2 regions of the Shouchella phoenicis genome follow, and region 1 is predicted to be linked to the other one. Evidence: predicted binding sites of a transcription regulator. Region 1 holds the regulator's gene; the other holds the start of a gene.

What was found. The regulator LexA, encoded in region 1, represses DNA repair genes until DNA is damaged. The targets are predictions, from matches to a motif close to CGAACATATGTTCG.
Region 2: ruvA (Holliday junction branch migration protein RuvA) is a predicted target of LexA. The motif match lies at 9,856-9,869, and genes of this name have one in related genera.

What each region holds. Positions count from the first base shown of each region.
Region 1 covers NZ_JBDFMQ010000001.1:2,077,000-2,088,371, reverse strand. Annotated here, with positions in the region: gene glnA (type I glutamate--ammonia ligase) at 1-1,152, shown strand, start outside; gene ABC361_RS11230 (hypothetical protein) at 1,408-1,899, opposite strand; gene dinB (DNA polymerase IV) at 2,165-3,274, shown strand; gene ABC361_RS11220 (MFS transporter) at 3,606-4,814, shown strand; gene lexA (transcriptional repressor LexA) at 4,862-5,491, opposite strand; gene ABC361_RS11210 (hypothetical protein) at 5,646-5,804, shown strand; gene ABC361_RS11205 (YneB family resolvase-like protein) at 5,835-6,497, shown strand; gene ABC361_RS11200 (DUF896 domain-containing protein) at 6,544-6,783, shown strand; gene tkt (transketolase) at 6,866-8,860, shown strand; gene sirA (sporulation inhibitor of replication protein SirA) at 9,750-10,178, shown strand; gene ABC361_RS11185 (YneF family protein) at 10,273-10,488, shown strand; gene ABC361_RS11180 (ABC transporter transmembrane domain-containing protein) at 10,576-11,372, shown strand, end outside.
Region 2 covers NZ_JBDFMQ010000001.1:1,353,713-1,365,084, reverse strand. Annotated here, with positions in the region: gene secF (protein translocase subunit SecF) at 1-824, opposite strand, end outside; gene secD (protein translocase subunit SecD) at 814-2,118, opposite strand; gene ABC361_RS07425 (post-transcriptional regulator) at 2,136-2,438, opposite strand; gene spoVB (stage V sporulation protein B) at 2,619-4,160, shown strand; gene ABC361_RS07415 (hypothetical protein) at 4,207-4,467, opposite strand; gene ABC361_RS07410 (YetF domain-containing protein) at 4,541-4,888, opposite strand; gene ABC361_RS07405 (TIGR04086 family membrane protein) at 5,010-5,384, shown strand; gene yajC (preprotein translocase subunit YajC) at 5,424-5,699, opposite strand; gene tgt (tRNA guanosine(34) transglycosylase Tgt) at 5,737-6,882, opposite strand; gene queA (tRNA preQ1(34) S-adenosylmethionine ribosyltransferase-isomerase QueA) at 6,904-7,938, opposite strand; gene ABC361_RS07385 (DUF2905 domain-containing protein) at 8,021-8,224, opposite strand; gene ruvB (Holliday junction branch migration DNA helicase RuvB) at 8,217-9,218, opposite strand; gene ruvA (Holliday junction branch migration protein RuvA) at 9,234-9,833, opposite strand; gene ABC361_RS07370 (BofC C-terminal domain-containing protein) at 10,028-10,549, opposite strand; gene ABC361_RS07365 (cupredoxin domain-containing protein) at 10,703-11,074, shown strand; gene ABC361_RS07360 (YhcN/YlaJ family sporulation lipoprotein) at 11,103-11,372, opposite strand, start outside.

The DNA.
Region 1 (11,372 bases):
GATATGTATCTTTATCCAGATTTAGATACATGGGTTATTTTTCCTTGGACACCAGAAAAAGGGAAAGTCGCTCGACTCATTTGTGATATTTACCAGCCTGGAAAACCTGGGGAAGAGCCAACACCATTTGAAGGGGATCCACGTGGAATTTTAAAGTCCGTGCTTAAGCAAGCTGAAGAGCTTGGATTTACTGGTTTTAACATCGGACCAGAGCCTGAATTTTTCTTGTTTAAAAATGACGAGAAAGGTGAACCAACGTTAGAACTAAATGATAAAGGTGGCTATTTCGACTTAGCTCCAACAGATCTTGGAGAAAATTGTCGACGTGACATCGTTTTAGAATTAGAAGACATGGGTTTTGATATTGAAGCTTCACACCACGAGGTTGCTCCAGGACAGCATGAAATTGACTTCAAATATGCAGATGCCATTACAGCATGTGACAATATTCAAACGTTTAAACTTGTTGTCAAAACGATTGCACGTAAGCACGGTCTTCACGCAACATTCATGCCAAAACCTTTATTTGGCGTTAATGGATCGGGTATGCACCTAAACATGTCGTTGTTCACAAAAGATGGCAATGCGTTTTACGATGAGAAAACGGAAAGTCAATTAAGTAAAACAGCGATGCAGTTCTTAAGCGGCATTTTGGAACATGCGGAAGGGTTCACAGCAATTACAAATCCAATCGTGAATTCGTACAAGCGTTTAGTGCCAGGTTATGAAGCACCTGTTTACATCGCATGGTCGATGCGTAATCGTTCACCGCTTATTCGGATTCCATCTTCACGCGGTGTGTCAACACGTGTTGAAGTTCGTAGTCCAGATCCTTCTGCTAACCCTTATCTTGCGATGGCGGTGATGCTTGCGTCTGGTCTAGATGGCATCAAGCGGAAAATGACGCCTCCAGAAGCGACCGATCGCAATATTTATGTGATGAGTAAAGAAGAACGTGTTGAAGAAGGCATTAAAGCTCTACCGGCATCACTTGGCGAGGCACTTGAGAGCCTTGTAAAAGATGAGGTCCTTGTGAAAGCATTAGGCGAGCACGCAGTTGAACACTTTATTGAAGCGAAAGAAATTGAATGGGATATGTTCCGTACGCAAGTCCACCCGTGGGAACGCGAACAATTCATGCAGAACTACTAAAAGAGGAAGCCCTTGACACATTTTGTGTTGAGGGTTTTTTTGTTTTGGGGGACGGGACAAAATACACGTTAAAAGCAGTTACAGAGATTCGACTGTAAAAAGAGGAAGCTTTTGAGTGACGCCTTTCAGAAATAACTTTATTTAATTGTAAAACCCCGCTTTTTAGCGAGGTTTCAAGGGGAAATCTACAAAGTAGATGTGATGAGTCACGCACACGAAAAATTCCTCTTGTAGCGCAATACACTTCTTAATTTTTTAGAAGAAGAAAGGTGGATAAAAGTACGGGAAAAAGCCTATACCGCCAAACCTTCCATACGGGAAAAATCTTGGTCGATAGCGACGGTATCTCCAACCACCAAATTGTCGAGCTTCTTCTTGATGAATGTCTTCGCCAATCAACAGCGTAATGCCATCCTCGCGAACTTCTGTTAAGATGCCGTCCAAAGTTTGGCCATCAGTCATTTTTAATTCGACATGGTGATCTTTCATTTGTTGACATTGATTTTTCATATTTCCATGAAGATGCTGGCTATTCGCTTGAACATATGAATGTTGATTCGACTGTAGAGAAGAGTAATCATTGTTATTTTGCTGCATGTGATGCATCTGCTGACTTTCATTTGTTTGGTGAGGAATGAATTCATTAAACCCATTTATTGCTTCATGTGAATGTCGATTCGAATGATAGTGCGGCATGCCCATTTGATAGGGGTATTGAGGAAAATACCCATTAGAATAAGTATTCATCTCTTTCACTCCTTTTTCTAAAACCAGTGTATTCACCTAGAGCTTGTTAGGTACGTGTTCTAAAAGGTTTTTTTATGATCAAAACAGCTAAGTGGAATGCATTACCTCAAATACGGTAGGTGTAAGTAAAAAACGTTTAAATGAACCTATTTACAATAAGAGCGGGTATAAAAGCCTCGTAAAATCAGGTTGTTTTATTGACTTCGATCATACGTTCGTATACACTAGGAATATATACAAGGAGAATGAAAGAGGCGTCGTTTTTATGGATGAGCAAGATTTTAAGCTTCCTGAACCGAATCGAGACACCACTCGTAAAATCATTCACATTGATATGGATGCCTTTTTTTCGTCAGTAGAAGAACGAGATAATCCGGCGCTAAAAGGCAAACCGGTTATTATCGCAAAGCATCCTCGAACAACTGGTGGAAAAGGGATTGTTTCCACCGCTAACTATGAAGCGAGAAAATATGGCATTCACTCTGCAATGAGTGCGTATGAAGCGTACAAACGTTGTCCTGAAGGGATTTTTCTATCAGGCAACTACAAAGCTTATCAAAAAGCTTCTCTCGCTATACGAAAAATTATGTTCACTTATACAGATTTAGTAGAACCAATGTCCATTGATGAAGCCTATTTAGATGTGACGGATAATCATTACAATGAAAAAAGTGCGAGTAAATTAGCCCGTCAAATTCAGTTTGATATTTGGAGAAAAACGGGACTAACAAGTTCTGCTGGCGTTTCCTATAATAAATTTTTAGCTAAAATCGCATCCGATGTAAAGAAGCCTGCTGGACTCACTGTAATTCCACCAGATAAAGCACTGACGTTTATTAAAGAACTAGCCGTAGAAAAGTTTCCGGGTATCGGCCCAAAAACTGCTGAAAAAATGCATCGTTTGAATATCTATGTAGGCGATGATTTATACAAGATGAGTCAGCTTGACCTTGTTCATCATTTCGGTAAAGCTGGTTTATCTTATTATAAACGAGCAAGAGGAATTGATAACAACCAGTTGAAATTGCATCGTGATCGAAAGTCGGTTGGAAAAGAACACACGTATGCACAACCACTTGTGACCGATGAAGATGTTTTATTTAAACTAAGACGTCTAGCAGATGAAGTGCAAGGTTCCCTTGAACGAGTAAAAAAACAAGGGAAAACCATTGTCTTGAAGATTCGCTATCGATCGTTTGAGACGATAACGAGGCGAATTAGTTTACCAGATTACGTTCACACCAGTGAAGCGTTGTTTCAGTATGTGCAAGAATTGTGGTTTGAATATGGAGAGATTCGTCGCCACGTTCGTTTGCTTGGGTTAAGTGTAACGAATTTAGTCGAAATTCGGTACCAAACACTTTCGCTTTTTTGAAGCGATTTAAAGATAAAACAAAATAATCCCTACAATGACGAGTAACAAAAACAGTACAAGAATGGTGATAAGCAATACCATTTCATCTGAAAGATTCATTCCATTCGCCTCCTATGTATTGGTTATAGTCATCCTATGAAATTTTTTCGGATGTGTGAAAATAGAATGAAATGAAAGAAAACGGGCTGTTTAGACTCTTTTTTTACAGATTTAGCTAGGAGAGAGCGTTTGACGGCTGTTTTTTTTTCGCATATATTTAGAGTTGCGAAATAAAAAGGAAGATCTTTAGACAACGAAGGTGATCAGTATAAAAGCGGAAAAGCGTAATTTAATGATTATGTGGTTTGCCAACTTGTTTGTTGGTGCAAGTATGACAATGGTGATTCCATTTTTATCTCTTTACATTGAATCATTCGGACAATATTCAGGTGAAGATGTTCAAAGGTGGTCTGGCTTTGTTTTCGGTATTTCTTTCTTAGTTGCTTTTCTCGTTGCGCCGATTTGGGGACGAATTGGCGATCGTTACGGACGAAAAAAGGTCCTCATTGGGACTGGTTTTGGGATTGCCATCTCGGTTTTTCTTATGGGATATGTTCAATCTGTTGAGGCATTGTTTATTCTGCGCGCTTTCATGGGGCTCGCAACAGGGTTTATCCCGGCTTCAATGGCATTAATAGCAGCACAAAGTAGTAAGCGTACAGCTGGAGAAACCCTCGGAACTTTGCAGACAGGTACTGTTTCTGGAGGTTTGCTAGGGCCATTATTTGGCGGTTTGATTGCAGATACTGTTGGAATGGAATTAACGTTTGTATTGACTGCGTCAATCTTAACCCTTGCATCTCTACTTGTTGTTTTTGGGGTAAAAGAAGTGATTTATGAGGAAAAAGGTGAGAAAAAGCGACGGTATGCAGCAAAAGAGGTATTGGCATTTATTGTACGTTCGCCTATGTTAATAATGGTAATGGTTGTGGCGCTCATTATTCAAATGGCATTGTTTAGCGTCCAGCCACTTTTAGCTCTATTTGTTAATGATTTAGTCGGGCCAGTTGAAAATATGGCTTTTTTAGCTGGTTTAGCATTCTCGATTACGGGTTTAGGGAACTTATTATCAACTCGAAAATGGGGGCAGTTAGGTGACCGAATGGGCCACGAAAAGGTAATGCTCATTTTACTTATTTTGTCTGGTGTGTTTTTTATTCCGCAAGCATTCGTTGATTCACTCTGGCAATTAATTGTATTGCGTTTTGTCTTTGGATTAGCGGTCGGAGGGTTAATTCCCTGCACGACAGCGTTTATTCGTCAAGCGTGTCCAGTATCGATGCAAGGGGAAGTACTCGGTTATAATCAGAGTTTTCGTTTTTTAGGAAATGTATTAGGACCGGTCTCAGGCGGTTTAATTGCAGCGAGCTTTGGTATTCCTTACGTATTTATTAGTGCAGGCGTCTTATTTCTTCTTACTGCAATTGTCTTAAAAATCATGTTAAATAGCGAAAGAAAAAAAGAAGAGAATGAGGCTGACAGTCAAGTCCACCATCAATAAAGGCGCAAAAAAAGAGCACTGGGTTTTCCGGTGCTCTTTCTTTATGGTTAATGGATCGTTCGGAAAACACCAATGACTTTTCCTAGAATCGTACAATTGTCGAGTATAATCGGCTTCATTGTTGAATTTTCAGGCTGAAGGCGAATGTAGTTCTTTTCTCGGAAAAATCGTTTGACTGTGGCTTCGTTTTCATCAGTCATTGCAACGATAATGTCACCATTATCAGCACTTTGCTGCTGCTTCACAATGACTTGGTCCCCATCGAAAATGCCCGCTTCGATCATACTTTCACCTTGAATAACTAAGGCATACACTTGTTCATGACCAGACATATGATCTGGAAGGGGGAGGTAGTCGTCGATATTTTCAATCGCTGTAATTGGACTACCTGCTGTAACCTTACCAATTACAGGAATATAGCGTGCGCGTTCACGAATAATGGAAGGCTCGTCCAGCGCTTCTTCAAGCGAAAGTACTTCAATTGCTCGAGGTTTCGTAGGATCGCGACGAATGTATCCTTTCTTTTCAAGACGAGCAAGATGACCATGTACGGTTGAGCTTGATGCTAAACCTACTGCTTCCCCAATTTCACGTACGGAAGGCGGATAGCCTTTCTTTTTTACTTCATCTTTAATAAATAATAAAATCTCTTCTTGTCTAGTAGATAATTTAGACACTCCTCTTCACCTGCTTTATCTATGTATTCGTTATCTTTACTTTAGCACATCGAACATACGAACGCAAACATAAGTTCTAAAAATGCTTGACACGAACAAAAGTTCGAAGTATCTTAAAGTAAGAACAAATATTCTTGCGAACGGGTGATCGATGATGAAGAAGAGTCAAGAAAAAGGGATTATTATTGCTGGTATTATTACTGTTTTATTTATGTTTAGTAGTTTGTTATCCTTTGATAGTGATGAGAACGAGCAGGTAGAGGATCGAAGCAGCAATACAGACAGTCACGTAATCCTTTTAAATGATCGTTAGTCGCTGAAACATTGCAGTGGGAGGCACAGTATGAAACGAAATAAAGCCATTTTGTATTGTCGAGTCAGTACGGATAAAGAGAGTCAACAAACGTCGTTAGCTCGTCAAGAAGATGAATTAGTGAAAATGGCTCAGCAACATGGAATAGAAGTGAGCGATTGTCTTTCTGAGGTTGCTAGTGGGTATGAATTGGACCGCGATAATCTTCTATTCCTTTTAGATCAAGCAAAGAAACAAACGTTCACGCATTTGCTAGTAACAGACGAGACGAGGATTGGTAGGGGAAGAGCGAGGACTGCTATTCTATATCAACTTCAAAAGTATGGCATTACGATTTATACATGTCATAACGATGGTGCGTTACATTTATCAGAAGCAGACGAGATGGTTTTTGAAATCGTAGCCATCGTGGAAGAGTACCAGCGGAAATTACATAACTTGAAGATCAAACGCGGGATGAGAAGGGCGATTGAAAAAGGGTTTCATCCAGAGCGTAACTTAAAAGATACGGGTAGTGGAGGACGGAGTAAAAAAGACCTTCCGATCGAAGAAATTGTTAGATTACGAGAGAAAAAGCTAACGTTTCATGACATTGCAGTAACGTTAAATGGGTTAGGTTATCATTGTTCAAAAGCAACGGTACATCGGCGTTTTCAGCAGTACGAGCAAACGAAATCAGATGAGTTGATCTAATGAAATGAAGATGCTATGATGACAACCAAAGGATAGGTGAATGTCGTTGTTATCAAAATCAAAATTAGACCGAATCAATGAACTGTCTCAACTAGCGAAGACATCAGGATTAACGAAGCAGCAAAAAGACGAACAGCAAGCGCTTCGAAAAGAATATTTAAATACGTTCCGTTCCACATTTAAAAATCAACTGCATTCCGTTAAAGTTGTTGATGAAGAGGGCACAGATGTGACCCCACAAAAGCTAAAAGATAGTAAAGCACAAAAACAAAACCCACCTCACTAAATGTACAAGCTCCCGTCAGGCTTGTACATTTTTTTTATTTTGTTTATGATGGAAACGTACGAAGAATGAAAGGGTGTAACAAATGAAAAACAATATTGAAGAATTAGCGGTAAATACCATTCGAACACTTTCAATTGATAGCATTGAAAAAGCCAATTCAGGTCACCCGGGGATGCCAATGGGCGCAGCGCCAATGGCGTTAGATTTATGGGCGAATCACATGAATCATAACCCAGCAAACCCTGAGTGGACAAACCGAGATCGTTTTGTCTTATCAGCTGGACATGGTTCCATGCTTTTATATAGCCTTCTTCATTTGACAGGTTATGATGTGACGTTGGATGATTTGAAATCATTTCGTCAGTTAGGAAGTCGTACGCCTGGACACCCTGAATACGGTCATACAGCCGGCGTTGAAGCAACGACAGGTCCACTTGGGCAAGGGGTTGCAATGGCAGTAGGGATGGCAATGGCGGAGCGTCATTTAGCTGCGACGTACAATACAGTTGACCACGAGATTGTTGATCATTTCACGTATGCGATTTGTGGAGACGGCGATTTAATGGAAGGTGTGTCTGCAGAAGCAGCGTCACTTGCGGGTCACTTAAAATTAAACCGTCTTGTTGTTCTTTATGATTCAAATGATATCTCTTTAGATGGAGATTTACATGAGTCGTTTTCAGAAAGTGTTGAAGATCGTTTTAAAGCTTATGGCTGGAACGTCATTTTTGTTGAAGATGGGACGAATCTAGCTGAAATTAATAAAGCGATTACGAAAGCGAAAACGTCTGATCGCCCGACATTAATTGAAGTGAAAACAGTGATCGGCTTCGGTTCACCAAATAAATCAGCCAAATCTGCATCCCATGGTGCGCCGCTTGGATCTGATGAAGTAGCTCTTACAAAAGAAGCGTATAAGTGGACGTATGAAAAAGATTTCCATATTCCTGAAGAAGTAAGTGAATTCTTTACATCTGTTAAGGAACAAGGCCAGAAAAAAGAAGATGAGTGGAACGAACTTTTTGCTGCTTATAAGAAAGCCAATCCAGAGCTAGCAAAACAGTATGAGCGTGCATTCTCAGGAGATTTACCAGCAGATTTTGACCAAGCATTGCCAACTTTTGAAGCTGGAAAAAGTCTAGCAACTCGTGCATCTTCTGGAGAAGCATTAAATGCGCTTGCAAAACATGTTCCTGAATTATTTGGTGGATCTGCAGACCTGGCTGGTTCAAATAAAACCAATTTAAATAACGAAAGCAACTTTGGTCGAGACAACTATGCTGGTCGCAATATCTGGTTTGGTGTTCGTGAGTTTGCGATGGGTTGTGCATTAAACGGAATGGCGCTTCATGGTGGCTTAAAAGTATTTGGAGGAACATTCTTTGTATTCTCTGATTATGTAAGACCAGCGATTCGTCTATCAGCGTTAATGGGCGTTCCTGTCACATACGTATTAACTCACGATAGTATTGCTGTAGGGGAAGATGGTCCAACCCACGAGCCAGTTGAACAATTGGCTGCATTACGTGCGATGCCTGGCTTATCAGTTATTCGTCCTGGTGATGGAAATGAAACGGCTGCTGCATGGAAGCTGTCTCTTGAATCACAAAAAGAACCAACTGCACTTGTATTAAGCCGTCAAAATGTTGATACGCAAGAAGAAACAACGACGAAAGCTTATGAAGGCGTGAAAAAAGGTGCTTATGTTCTTTCTCAAGCAAATGGCGAGCCAGATGCGGTTTTAATTGCTACAGGTTCAGAAGTCCAGCTTGCTATGAAAGCAAAAGAAGCCTTATCTAAAGAAAAGATTGATGTATCTGTTGTGAGCATGCCAAGCTGGGATCGCTTTGAAGCTCAACCGAAAGAATATAAAGACGCGGTCATCCCTAAAAACGTGAAAGCGCGCCTTGCAATCGAAATGGGTGCTTCATTGGGATGGGCGAAGTACGTTGGCGATGAAGGCGATACGTTAACAATTGATACGTTCGGTGCTTCTGGCGCAGGAGATCAAATTATTGCTGAGTATGGCTTCACCGTTGAGAATGTCGTGAACAAAGTCAAAGCTTTGCTAAAGTAATTTGCGTAAGCTGGAAATAAGGGAACATCCATGAAACACGTGTGACGAGGGTTTTCCATCGGTAAGCAATGGCGCTTTAAATAGCCTCATTTGTGAAACGGATGATGAAGAGCCGCGTCAACGTGTTTTTTGATCGTCTGAAATTAGTTTTTTATAGTAAGATAACCAATAACCCTACATATAGACTGAATTTTTTTGATAGATTCCATATCATTGTGTAAAAAAGCTCAATATAACTAGCCCAACAATGAAGAAGTCAGACGTTGAGAAGGAGTCATTCGTATTTTTAAGACAAGGAATCCGCCAATCGTTTGATCAGTGCACTGCTTATGGACATCCACGAATACGGGCTTGATTCTACTAGAAAATATAGTGAATGGCACTAGCGTATATGTAAACCTTATTTTCTCTCCTGGCTCACTCATTAGCGCAGGTGGCGACTCCGACGGGAAAAGCAACAGTCCGAAAATCAAAGAGTGATGTTATCGAAGGAGTTGAGGCGTTGCCCACGGCAAAGAAGACACCGTGAGCGCAAGTGATAACGTAGCGCAAACGGATGTCGCGCTTATGCCTGTGGTGAAAGCGTCCGTCCGCGCGACAAGTGATGAACATCATTTGAATTGAACGTTCCCATTTTTGGATAAAGGATGACCGTTTTTAGACAGACCTAATCAAATGATAAAAGCAGTGTATTGTGATTTTACACAGAGATGTGGACTTGACGGAAATTTTTGTACTGAAAAGGGCAATTAATTAAAAAAAAGCTGTTTTTCACCGAATTCGACAAAACTAGTGAGCTTCTCCCCGATGAATTGACAGTATATTTTTAAAAAATGGGTATAATAAAACTAAATATTTCCTAATGTTCATTTGCCGGAGGAGAAGATAGATGAGATACTATGAACTTTTTAATGTTACGGAAGATGTTGCATCCTCTTACCTTGGAAAGGAAATGAAGTTGTTTCAGCTATTTGAAGAACGGGAAAAAGCAAGGGCACATACTCAGCCGATTTACGATCGCCAAATTAATTATATTACGACTTCTATGCCAGAAGAACAAATTAAGCAGTTGTTCATGGAAAAGTATAAAGAAAAAGCGTCGAATCGGTATGTAGCTGCCTCAAAAAGTAATCCAGATAATCAATGTGCCTTAATGATTGATGCAAAGAAAATCTGTTTAGAAGCAGAAGGCGATTTACAAGCAGAGACCGATGTTTTTGATGCGCTCCGTGATGTAGAGGGATTTTTCTTTGCAGTAAATATTCATGATCGCCGTTTTGGATGGTTAAAACCGTATGAAAAACAAAGCGTGCTGTAAAGCATGCTTTTTTAAGTGCTTTAAAATCAAAGCTTGCTCGTGTATAATAGATAAGGTTCAGTAGAAGTAGAACGTGTGAGAAGGAGGTTTAACATTGATCTGGCATATTATAGGGTACACCGTTGCAGTTTTAGCAGGTGTAGCAATTGGCTTTTTTATTGCTCGTAAAACGATGATGTCTTATTTGAAAAAGAACCCACCGATTAATGAGCAAATGCTACGCGTGATGATGCAGCAAATGGGGCAAAACCCATCACAAAAGAAAATCACTCAAATGATGAAAGCGATGCAAAAGCAACAGTCTAAATAAGTACAGGCACTTCGTTAGAAGCGGAGTGCCTGTTAAACTGTTCATTATTGTTAGAAAATTTTTTCGATTGATAAGAGAGGGAAAGATATGCGGATTTTTATTGATTTAGCATGGTTTTTTAAAACCCATTGGAAAGCATATGTCGGGGGTTCGCTCATCTTAGCGATTGTATCTTTATTATCTCTTGTCCCACCGCAAATCATTGGTCGTGTTGTCGATTTCATTCAAACAGATACGTTAACTCAAGCGATATTAATCCGTTACATAGCTGTTATTTTAATCATTGGTCTCATTTTATATGTGCTACGGTTTTTGTGGCGACTACTCATTTATGGTGCATCGTTTAAACTTGCTCGACAGCTACGTAATCAGCTGTATCACCATTATACGACCATGCCAGTATCGTTTTATCAAAAACGGTCAACAGGCGATCTTATGGCCATATCAACAAATGATGTCCGTGCTGTTCAGGCAACAGCAGGGGAAGGCGTCTTAACCATTGTGGATGCTGTGCTGCTCGGTGGAATGGTCGTTGGGACGATGGCGCTAACGCTTAGTTGGGAATTAACGCTCATTACATTGATTCCTCTTCCGCTAATGGCAATTTTAACTAGCCTTTACGGAGCAATGCTGCATAAACGGTTTGGGTATGCCCAAGCGGCGTTCAGTTCTTTAAATCAAACGGTTCAAGAAACTATTAACGGCATAAAAGTGACGAAAGCATTCGGTCAAGAGGAGGAAGAAAATCAAAAATTTCAGAATCAATCCGCTGTGGTTGTTGAGAAAAATATTCGTGTCGCAAAAATTGATGCGTTATTTGATCCAACGATTACAGGTGTAATTGGATTGTGTTATCTACTTGCCGTATCATTTGGCGCAACTTT
Region 2 (11,372 bases), 720 kb from region 1:
AGACCAATGACGAGTGCAAGCGAGAATGAGCGAATTGCTTCCCCTCCGAAGATGAATAAAGCAAGTGCTGCAAACATCACGGTAAGAACCGTGTTAATCGATCGCGTGATTACTTGGAGCAAGCTCTTATTTACTACTTGCGCCAAATGCTGGAAACTTTCGATTTCCTTTTCTTTCTTGACATTTTCCCGCATTCGATCAAATGTCACAATCGTATCATTGATCGAATAACCGACGACCGTTAAAATGGCGGCAATAAACGGAACGTTAATCTCTACTTGCAACAAGCTGAAGAGCGCGATAACGATAAACGCATCATGCAATAACCCAATAATCGCCGATACGCCATATAAGAACTGAAAGCGAAGCGCAATGTAAATGACAATCCCCACGGAAGCGATTAGGACTGAAATGACTGCGTTTCTCGCTAATTCTTCCCCTACTAAAGGCGAGACCGTACTAATATTTGGGGTACTACCGTACTCCTCATTAAAGTAGTTTTGAATCGTCGCGATCTCTTGCTGATTAAACTCATCTACAAATCGAGCACTAGCATTTTGGTTTCGATCCCCGCCAAGCGTCACGCTTGGCACGTAATCATTACTAATATCAATCGCTTCAAAATCAGCAAGAATCTGCTCTTCTGTTAAACTTTCTTCTGTCTGAATTTCTACATTAGAACCACTTTCAAAATCAACACCTAAGTTAAAGCCCATTGTAAATAAGAGGATGACTCCGATAATGATGGACAACCCAGATGCAACAAAAAACTTATTCCGATGTTTTGTTAAATCAACATTCCAGTTTTCAGGACTAAACCTCATCAATCTCACCTCGCTTAACTCCAAACCAACCTGGGCGCTTATTTAGAAACTTACTATTCACCCATAATCCTAGCAATAAGCGAGACCCCCATACTGCCGTTAAGAAACTCACGAGTATACTAATAATAAGCATAACGGCAAATCCTTGAACAGAACTTGTCCCGAAATAAAACATGACGCCAGCAGCAATAAGAGTCGTGATATTCGCATCAAAAATTGTTGCAAATGATCGTCTTCCTCCTACGCGAAACGCCGACATAATGGATTTTCCTGTTTTAATTTCTTCTCGCACCCGTTCGTACGTAATGATATTGGCATCAACAGCCATACCAATTCCTAAAATTAATGCCGCAATCCCTGGCAACGTTAAAACAGCATTTAACGCGTTAAACACAATTAATACTAGAAATGTATAAACGCTCAATGTAATAATCGCAATGACACCTGGAAAACGATAATAAAGCACCATGTAGGCGAAAATAAGCGCCACACCGATTAAACCTGCATTAATTGTTTGGTTCATTGATTGCTCACCTAAAGAAGCACCAACAGATGTTGAATAAATTTCATTTAACTCAACAGGTAAAGCACCAGCATTTAAAATTTCTGCTAAGAAGCGCGTTTCTTCTGTTGTAAACTGCCCTTCAATCTGCACATTTCTTGTTTGCAGCGTTTGGTTGACAGAGGCAGCAGATAAGAATTTTGGATCAGCTTTCACAGCTTCTTCTTCGTAGCTATCACCTTCTTCAAAGTCAAGCCACATAACAAGCAAGTTCTCACCCTGAGGCTGTTGTGCAAGTTCTCGTGTAATATCGCCAAATTGATCAGCGTCTTCTAACGTTAACGTGACGATTGGCTGATTCGTATCTGCATTCAAGGTTGCATTTGCGCCATTTTGCGTTAAGTCACTACCGTCTAAAAGAATATTGTCTTCTACATCACGAATTGTTAACTCGCCACCTGTAGACAAAATATCACGGGCAGATTCCTGATCATCTACACCTGCAAGCTGAACACGAATTCGGTTATCCCCTTCAATCTGAATTGTCGGTTCAGATACACCAATCGTGTTTACACGTTCGTTAATAGCTGTTGTTGTTGATAAAAGGGCTTCTTCATCAATGACGTCCCCTTCATGCATCGCCTCAACTTCATACAGGACTTCAAAACCTCCCTGCAAATCAAGGCCTAAATTTACATCTTGAAGTACAGGTCGCGCAAAATAACTAATCCCTGCTGCTAATACAGCAACAATCGCAAAAAAGAGCGCAATCCGGCCTTTTTTAATTTTCATTAGGTTGATCCTCCATTCTAGCTGCCTGTCCCTTTTGTCTCTGTTGCTGCTTCGAACTCTTTAAACCAATCAATGGGTTCTTTATATGTATTTACCGTTAGCCAAGTCATATAATCTTGGGGTTTGATTGACAATAACGCATCAACAAAGGCATAAAAAGGCATAAACGTTTTGCGCTTTTTTTGTTTATCAATGACATACATCCATAAATCTTCTTTCGTGACACGGTTATAGCCAAGCTCATGAAATTCTTCTTTTTTTATCGACAAAACCGGTGCGACGTCTTCTCGCCACACGTCGAATTGCTGTTTTTCCCCCATGCTTTACCCTCATTTCTTAGAAAAAACTGTCGTCATACATATACTAACAAAATTCAAGAATTCCTGCTATTACTATTCATTTCCCAAGTTTGGTTTTATCCTCTTCTATACGCTTGTCATGTCCTGTCCTTCTCTGCATAGAAATAAAAGTAGGAGACGTATAAAAAAGGCAGGAACGCTATGACTAAACAATCATTTCTAAAAGGAACTATTATTTTAATCGTGGCTGGATTTTTCACAAAATTGCTTGGTTTTATAAATCGAATCGTCATGGCGCGGATTCTTGGTCCTGAAGGGGTAGGCCTTTATATGATGGCGATCCCAACCATGTTGCTTCTGCTAACATTAACACAAATGGGTCTGCCTGTTGCGATTGCAAAACTAGTAGCGGAAGCAGAAGCACGAAATGAATCTCACCGAATAAAAAAGATTCTCGCTGTTTCGCTTGCGATGACCGCCGTTCTCTCTGTAATTTTCACGATTTCTCTAGTACTACTAGCACCTATAATTGCCACAACATTACTAACTGATACACGAGCCATTTATGCACTTTATGCGGTTATTCCAATTGTACCGATTATTGCGGTTTCTTCCGTTTTACGCGGCTATTTTCAAGGGTTGCAAAACATGAAACCAACCGCATACGGTCAAGTAATCGAGCAAATCGTCCGAATCACCTTAGTTGCTGTTTTAAGCCTTGCTTTCTTACCCCTTGGTATTGAATATGCAGCTGCCGGCGCAATGCTATCTGCGATTTGCGGTGAATTAGCTTCATTACTTTATTTAGTTTTTTTGTTTAAATCGAAAAAATCATTTCGCTTTCGTAGAAACTTTTTTTCAACGATTAAAGGAGAAAAGAAGACCTTTTCTGATTTACTTACCATTGCGCTACCCACAACAGGAAGTCGTTTAATTGGCACAACCGCTTTATTCTTTGAACCGATTGTTGTTGCACAAAGCCTTGCTCTTGCTGGCACTGCAACAGCGATCGCCACCCAGCAATACGGCCTCTTAGTTGGCTATGTCGTTCCTTTACTAACGTTACCAACCTTTATTACGTACTCTTTATCAGTCTCATTGCTTCCAAATTTAAGTGAAGCTGTGGCTCAGCAAAAACATACACTTGTTCACCATAGGCTTGAACAAGCGATTCGCATCAGCCTCTTATCAGGGGGGATCTGTGTTGTTGTTCTTTATGTGTTTGCTAGTGAATTAATGACGATTATGTACCATGCACCAGAAGCAGCTGCTATGCTTAAAATTATGGCACCATTTGCGCTCTTTTTGTATTTACAAGGACCGTTACAAGCTGCATTACAAGCGTTGAATTATGCCCGAGTTTCTATGATGAACAGTTTGATTGGTGCCATTATTAAAACGGGGGCAATTTTTGCACTTGCTTCCAATCCTAGCTTCGGTATTATTGGAGCAGCGCTTGCCATTGTGGTTGGTTTTGTACTTGTCACAATGCTTCATTTTGCGTCCATTGCCAAGACAACTGGTTTCTTTTTTCACATACGTCCCATTTTCAAACTATTTCTGCTCATTGTTCTTACGTGTTTGTCGGCTCAATTTTTTAATGATTCCCTCTTCCACTCCTTATCGTACACCATTCGTACTGGTTTAAACATTAGTTTAACTGCTTGTATATATATTGCTGGCATGTTCGCTTTGCGTTTGTTTACAAAAGAAGAGCTACGCTTATTCATGCGAAAAAAATAAAGAGGTCGCTTAATAGCAACCTCTTCTTATTTATTAACACGTCATTTTACCAGAAAAATAATCCAGCTAATGCAATCCCTGCGATTGCACCAAGAGCGATTGGATACCCAATTCCATATCCCCAGCCATAGCCATATCCGTAACCAAATCCTCTATTTCCTAAAGGTTGAATAAAAACGTTGTTTTGATCGACTTTCGTGATTCTGCCGTAGTGACGTTTGCCACAGCGCTCAGTAATATACACACATTTACCCATGTGATCTTGACACATTCTGTAGTTATCGTTCAACGGTAACCCTCCTCCCATAGTTATACATCATATCCTATGTAAATAAAGAGGAGCCCGTCTCGTCACTTACCCTCATCCATACACCCAATCTTTAGTAAGGGTCAATAAAGAAACGATCTTTTGCTTTAATCGAGCAGTAAGAAATTTGTTTAATGTCTCTAAAGCCAAATGAGCGCATACGCTGTCGTAACCATAACTCTGTTTTTTCAAGTTGAATTAGGCCTTTATCGTAGATTTCACCGTCAACGATAAGTGGAATCGCGACTCTTTGTTTAAACTCCTCGCACTTTTCATGTTTAGAAAAAGCGTCCGGATAAAGGATTCGTCGATTTATCTGCTCGACAACCGTCATCTGTTGAATGAAATCTTTACGACGAGGTAAACATCTTTTTAACAAGCACATCATTCCTGCAATCATCCTATACACATAAGCAGCCAACCCAATCCCTCCAGTCTTTTTGCTACTATGCCCTGGTAAGAAAGTTTTATCCTTGAGAGCATGTTCTCCTTGTACAAACATATATTTAGGAAGAGATCAACAAATTAAGGAAGGTGATGAAATGGCTCATCGTTTTTTTCCAGCAGTCTTTATTGGCTTAAGCTTCACATTAGGCATTGCGCTAGTAGCAGCGGCCATTATTGCAACGCTTCTTTCCATGACCACTCTTACTGAGCAATCCATTGGCTGGGTCATGATTGCGATTGCATTTTTAGCGCTTTTCGTTGGGGGCTTCATTGCTGGCGGTAAAGCCAAAACAAAAGGCTGGCTAGCAGGTTGTTTATGCGCTGCGATGTTTTGCTTACTCGCTTCTGCTATTAGTTATTTAGGATACAACGAAGCATTAACACTTAAGCAAGTCATCCTGTTCGCCTCTTATTGTGGGATTGCAGCATTAGGTGGCGTAATTGGGGTAAACTTATCGAGCGAGACATAAAAAAGCAAGGAGGGTTACATCGCCTCCTTGCTTTTCCTATTAATCTGATTGAACAACTTCACGAATCGCAGAACGATCGTAAGTTAGTTTACGATTGTCATTAACTAAAAGCACGACAACAGTCTCATCAATTGAGTCAATTACCCCGTGCAAACCACCAATTGTGATGATTTTATCTCCACGTTGTAAAGCCGCATGCATTTCGCGAATTTTCTTCTGTTGCTTTTGCTGTGGACGAATAAGCAAGAAGTAAAATAATACGATAATCCCGATAAACGGTAGCATCGTTAGTAATAAACTAGCGCCTTCATTCATTTAGAACTCCTCCTTCCTTGATAAAGAAAACGATTCATCAAAAGTTCTTTGCGTTTTCTTTATTAAATCCATAGCTCTCAAAAAATTCATCACGAAAATCTTGAAGGCGATCTTCCATAATAGCTTGTCTCACTTTTTTCATAAGCTGTAGCAAGAAATAAAGATTGTGATACGTGGTGAGTCGAAAACCAAATGTCTCTTCACATTTAATCAAGTGCCTGATATATGCGCGACTATAGGTGCGACAAACGTGGCAATCACAATTCTCATCAAGCGGGCGAAAATCTCGAGCAAACTTTGCGTTACGGACGACTAATCTTCCTTCACTTGTCATACAAGTACCATTTCGTGCAATACGGGTAGGCAAGACACAATCAAACATGTCAATTCCTCTTATAACCCCGTCAATTAGTGAATCAGGTGATCCAACCCCCATTAAATACCGTGGTTTATCTTCAGGCATTAGAGGTGTTGTAAATTCCAACACACGATTCATGACGTCTTTCGGCTCTCCGACAGACAATCCACCTACAGCATAACCGGGGAAATCCAGTGATGTCAAATCTTTCGCGCTCTGTTTACGAAGTTCTTCATATTCGCCACCTTGAATGATACCAAACAACCCTTGAAGCGAAGATTTTCCAGAATTATGGTGTTCCGTTAAACAGCGTTCCGCCCAGCGGCTTGTCCGTTCTACCGACTGTCTCATATAACTATAGTCCGCTGGATAAGGCGGACATTCATCAAACGCCATCATAATGTCTGAACCGAGAGCATGTTGAATTTGCATGGCTTTTTCAGGTGACAAAAATAGCTTTTCACCACTTAGATGGTTGCGAAAATGAACCCCTTCTTCTTCAATTTTACGCAAATCACTTAAACTAAATACCTGAAATCCACCAGAATCCGTTAAAATTGGTTTATCCCAGTTCATAAACTGGTGCAAGCCACCAGCTTCTTGGATAATATCCTCTCCAGGTCGTAGCCATAAATGATAGGTGTTGCTCAAAATAATCTGCGCATCCATAGCTTTCAGATCTTCTGGGCTCATGGTTTTAACGGTAGCCATCGTACCTACAGGCATGAACATTGGCGTTTCAAATGTACCATGCGGTGTATGCACCCTCCCTAATCTAGCTCCGGTCTGCTTACATGTTTTAATGTGTTCATACGTAATCGGCACTGTCAATTTCTAGATTCTCCTTTATTTATGAGGGCGAACAAACATTGCGTCCCCAAAGCTAAAAAACCGATAATGGCTCTTTACAGCGTGCGAGTATGCATGTAGTAAGAACTCTCTCCCTGTCATTGCACTAACAAGCATAACAAGTGTTGACTTCGGCAAGTGGAAGTTCGTCAGCAGTCCATCAATCCCTTTAAACGTGTAGCCAGGATAAATAAAAATCGACGTCCAGCCAGTTTCAGCAATGAAGTCACCATTCTTTTCCACAATCGTTTCGAGCGTCCGCGCTGACGTTGTTCCTACAGCTATAATGTTGTTCCCATTTGTTTTGGTTTGTTGCAAAATCGTCGCTGCTTCTTCAGACAGCTCATAATACTCCGCATGCATCTTATGATCCAATACATCATCTGCACTTACTGGGCGAAACGTTCCTAGTCCAACATGCAAGGTTAAATAAACAATTGAAACCCCTTTAGCCTTGATTGCATCAAGTAACTCTGTTGTAAAGTGAAGCCCTGCAGTAGGTGCAGCAGCTGACCCAAGTTGCTTTGCGTAGACCGTTTGATAACGATCGCGATCTTCCAATCTTTCCTTTATATACGGAGGGAGAGGCATTGAGCCTAATTGTTCAAGAAGTTCATAGAACACTCCTTCATATGAGAACTCAACAATTCTGCCACCGTCTGCTTTCTCTTCAATACACGTTGCTTTCAATTGCCCATTACCAAATGTGATAACAGTCCCTACTTTTACTCTCTTGGCGGGCTTTACAAGCGTTTCCCAACAATCGCCAACCGTTTGCTTTAAGAGCAAAAACTCAATAACGGCTCCGGTTTCTTGTTTTTCCCCGATCAATCGAGCAGGTAATACTTTTGTATCATTTAGCACCAAGCAATCACCAGCAGAAAACTCATTTACGATATCTGCAAACGTTTGATCGAACAAACGATCATGATCACGATCAAGCACGAGAAGCCTTGATTGACTCCGTGATTCTAGTGGTGTTTGCGCGATGAGTTCTTCAGGTAAATAAAAATCAAATTCGTTTACGTCCAACCCAATCACCTTTTTATTTATACTCTAACTGTAGTCAAAACTTCTACTAGCATACCGTTGTATGCGTAAAACTGCAACCTTCTTATCTTCGAATTAATGAAAGAATAAGAGAAAGCACAATACTTATTATGATACAGGTCACAATTGGGAAGTAAATAGTCATATTTCCGTTTTTAAAAAGGAAGTCACCTGGCAATCTTCCCAGTGGTATAAAGCGCCCTGCCACTTCCCAGATCAGCCCAATAACTAAGATAATGGCGCCAACGATCATAAGCGTTTTACCCATCACTCGGCTCCAATCCAAAGTGCGTATAGCTACTCGGTGTCGCAATTCGTCCCCGAGGGGTCCGTTGAATAAATCCGATTTGCAACAAATATGGCTCGTAAACTTCTTCAAGGGTATCTGCTTCTTCACCAATAGAAGCTGCAATCGTTTCAATCCCTACAGGACCTCCGTTAAAGCGATGAATGATTCCTTTAATTAATTTTTCATCGATATGATCGAGTCCAAGCGGGTCAACCTGCAAACGCTCTAACGCGTGTTGCGCAATATCTAAAGAAATATTGTCTAGCCCCTCTACTTGAGCAAAATCTCTTACTCGCTTTAATAACCGATTGGCAATTCGAGGTGTGCCTCTTGATCTTCTTGCAATCTCAACTTCAGCCTCTTGCGTTAATTCAACATCAAATACAGTGGCAGACCTGTTAATAATCTTCGCTAAATCGTCAGGCTTATAATAATCCAACCTTGAAAGAACACCAAAGCGGTCTCGTAATGGTGCAGAAATCATTCCTGCTTTTGTTGTTGCACCTACTAATGTAAATGGCGGTAAATCAAGACGTACAGACCTCGCAGTTGGCCCCTTTCCTATAACAATATCAATGCAAAAGTCTTCCATTGCGGGATACAAGATCTCTTCAATCACACGATTTAATCGATGGATTTCATCTATAAATAACACGTCACCTGGTTCTAACGACGTAAGAATAGCTGCTAAATCACCAGCCCTTTCAATAGCCGGCCCAGCTGTCGTTTTTATTTGTCCACCCATTTCATGAGCAATAATGGCAGCAAGTGTTGTTTTCCCGAGCCCAGGTGGACCATATAAGAGAACATGATCTAGCGCTTCTTGCCTTAATTTTGCTGCCTTCATAAAGATAGATAGATTGTCTTTCACTTCATCTTGACCAATATACTCTTCTAAAAGAGCTGGCCGAAGCTGTTGCTCTGTTTGCTCTTCTAACTCTGTTGTTTCCGCTGAAACGACTCGCTCATCCATACCCGTTCCCCCAATCTATGTACGAAGCATTAATGCAAGCGCTCGTTTAATGTATTCATCTGTCTCGAGGTCTTCTTCCACAAGCTTTTTCTTCACTTTATTTAGTTCTTTATCTACATAACCAAGTGCTCTTAACGCTTCCAAGGCATCAGCTAGATTATCGGATTCTTGCTTGACTGTTTTGATATCAGCTTCGAACAATGATGTAGACGTAAAATCATCTAACTTCCCTTTCAAGTCTAGAATAATTTGCCGCGCTGTTTTCTTACCGATTCCTGGGAATCGTGTCAACAATGCCTCATCTTCTCGTTCAATCGCTTCAACAATTTGATCCGTTTGACCAGCCGCTAAAACAGCTAACGCCCCTTTTGGGCCAATTCCAGATACACTTAACAATTTTTCAAATAGACTACGCTCTTTTTTATCTTTAAAGCCATACAAACGCTCAAAATCTTCACGTACATAATGATGCGTGACAACTTTAATTGTCTGATCTTTATCACCTGAAAAACGGTATGGATTTGCACACAGTAATTGATAGCCAATTCCATTTGCTTCAACGACTAAATGTGAAGGTTCAATTTCGATCAACACACCTTTAACATAATCAATCATTTATTCTCCTCCAAAAAAAAACCGAACATTTATTTCTATAGTAGCACACTCATTTTAAGACATAAAGACGGATATCCCGCAACTTTTATTGAATTCTATGTCCGCCTTGAGCAAAACGTAAGGGAGAGGAAAAAAGCTTATCGACAAGTCGACAAGCCTTACTAACAAATCTTTCATTACAATATCGGCTATGGTTATGAGCCAATAACAGCTTGCAGTGCTTCTAAAGACGACACTTTCAATCCGGTCGTTAAAGTGGCTCTTTCTGATTCCGTTAACTCATACGTATCAATTTGGTTATAGGTTTGCACAATTTCTCTCGCTTCCGGTTGACCTGTATATAAAATCAGCTGATTCTCTTCTGATATACCTAAATAGCCGTTTTGTTTCACTTCAGGGGACAGATCTAAAATTTCTTGCTTAAAATGAACAAATCCTTTTTGCTGATCAATCATTTGCCAATCACCATATTCATACCAAAAGTCACTCATTGAATCAACGGTTTCTTTTTTTATTTCTTCACGGCTAACACCATCCACAAAAACCGTTTCGAGTAGAAGTTCAACTTCGTTCTCGATTTGTTCAGATGCCACATTCGGTGGCTGTTGCGCAGGTTTGCTCTCATTCCAAATAATAAATGTACTATAGAACAAAATAACTGAAAAAGCTCCTAGCGTAAATGGAATCCAGTGCTTGGTAATGATGTGTTTATACATATGTGTTGTGCTCCTATCTTTTCCTGATGCCATCCATTCTTACCATTCTTCTTTAGTTCTATTCGAACAAACCGACACAAGGTTTTCATATTTCTACCAGAAACAATGAAAAGAACCATGTAAAATGGAACTATAGAAACGAGGAGTGATAGAATGAAAAAAATCAGTTTGCACTTATTGACCTTATTGTTCATTGTAGTCCTTGCGGCATGTGGAAGTGACAACACAACAGAACCCGAAAATGAAAGCGCAACAACAGACGAAACATTAACGATCCAAGCGTTAAATTGGCAGTTTGACCAAGAGGAATACGTTGTCCCATCAGGAGAGACAACGATTGAATTAATAAATGCAAGTGGAAATCACGGCATTATTATTCAAGAAGCAGATAGTGGAGAGGATGTCGTCTTAAATCGAGCTGGCACGACAGTTGCATCCCTAGAACCCGGTGAATATCAAATTATCTGTTCTATTCCATGCGGAAGTGGTCATACAGAAATGGTTGCTTCATTAGTCGTAACCTAAAAAGAAGAAGGCAGCTGCCTTCTTCTTTTTAGCGATTTTTCTCAAATGGACGTTTTGCTGCGTGACCTAAATCTTTCATCATTGCCGCAAACGTGCTCTCCACTTCCTTAAAAGCGGAACCCGTACGTAGTTGATCATCCATTTTAGACATTGATTCATGCATATCATGATCGGCCGTAATGGTTACATGTTTCCCTTTCCCCATAACCTTTTGAACGTGACGATTCATTTTACTTTCAACGTCATGGGGTTTGCCTTCCGCTTGGTACCCAATGACAACATCGTTATCTCTTACCAT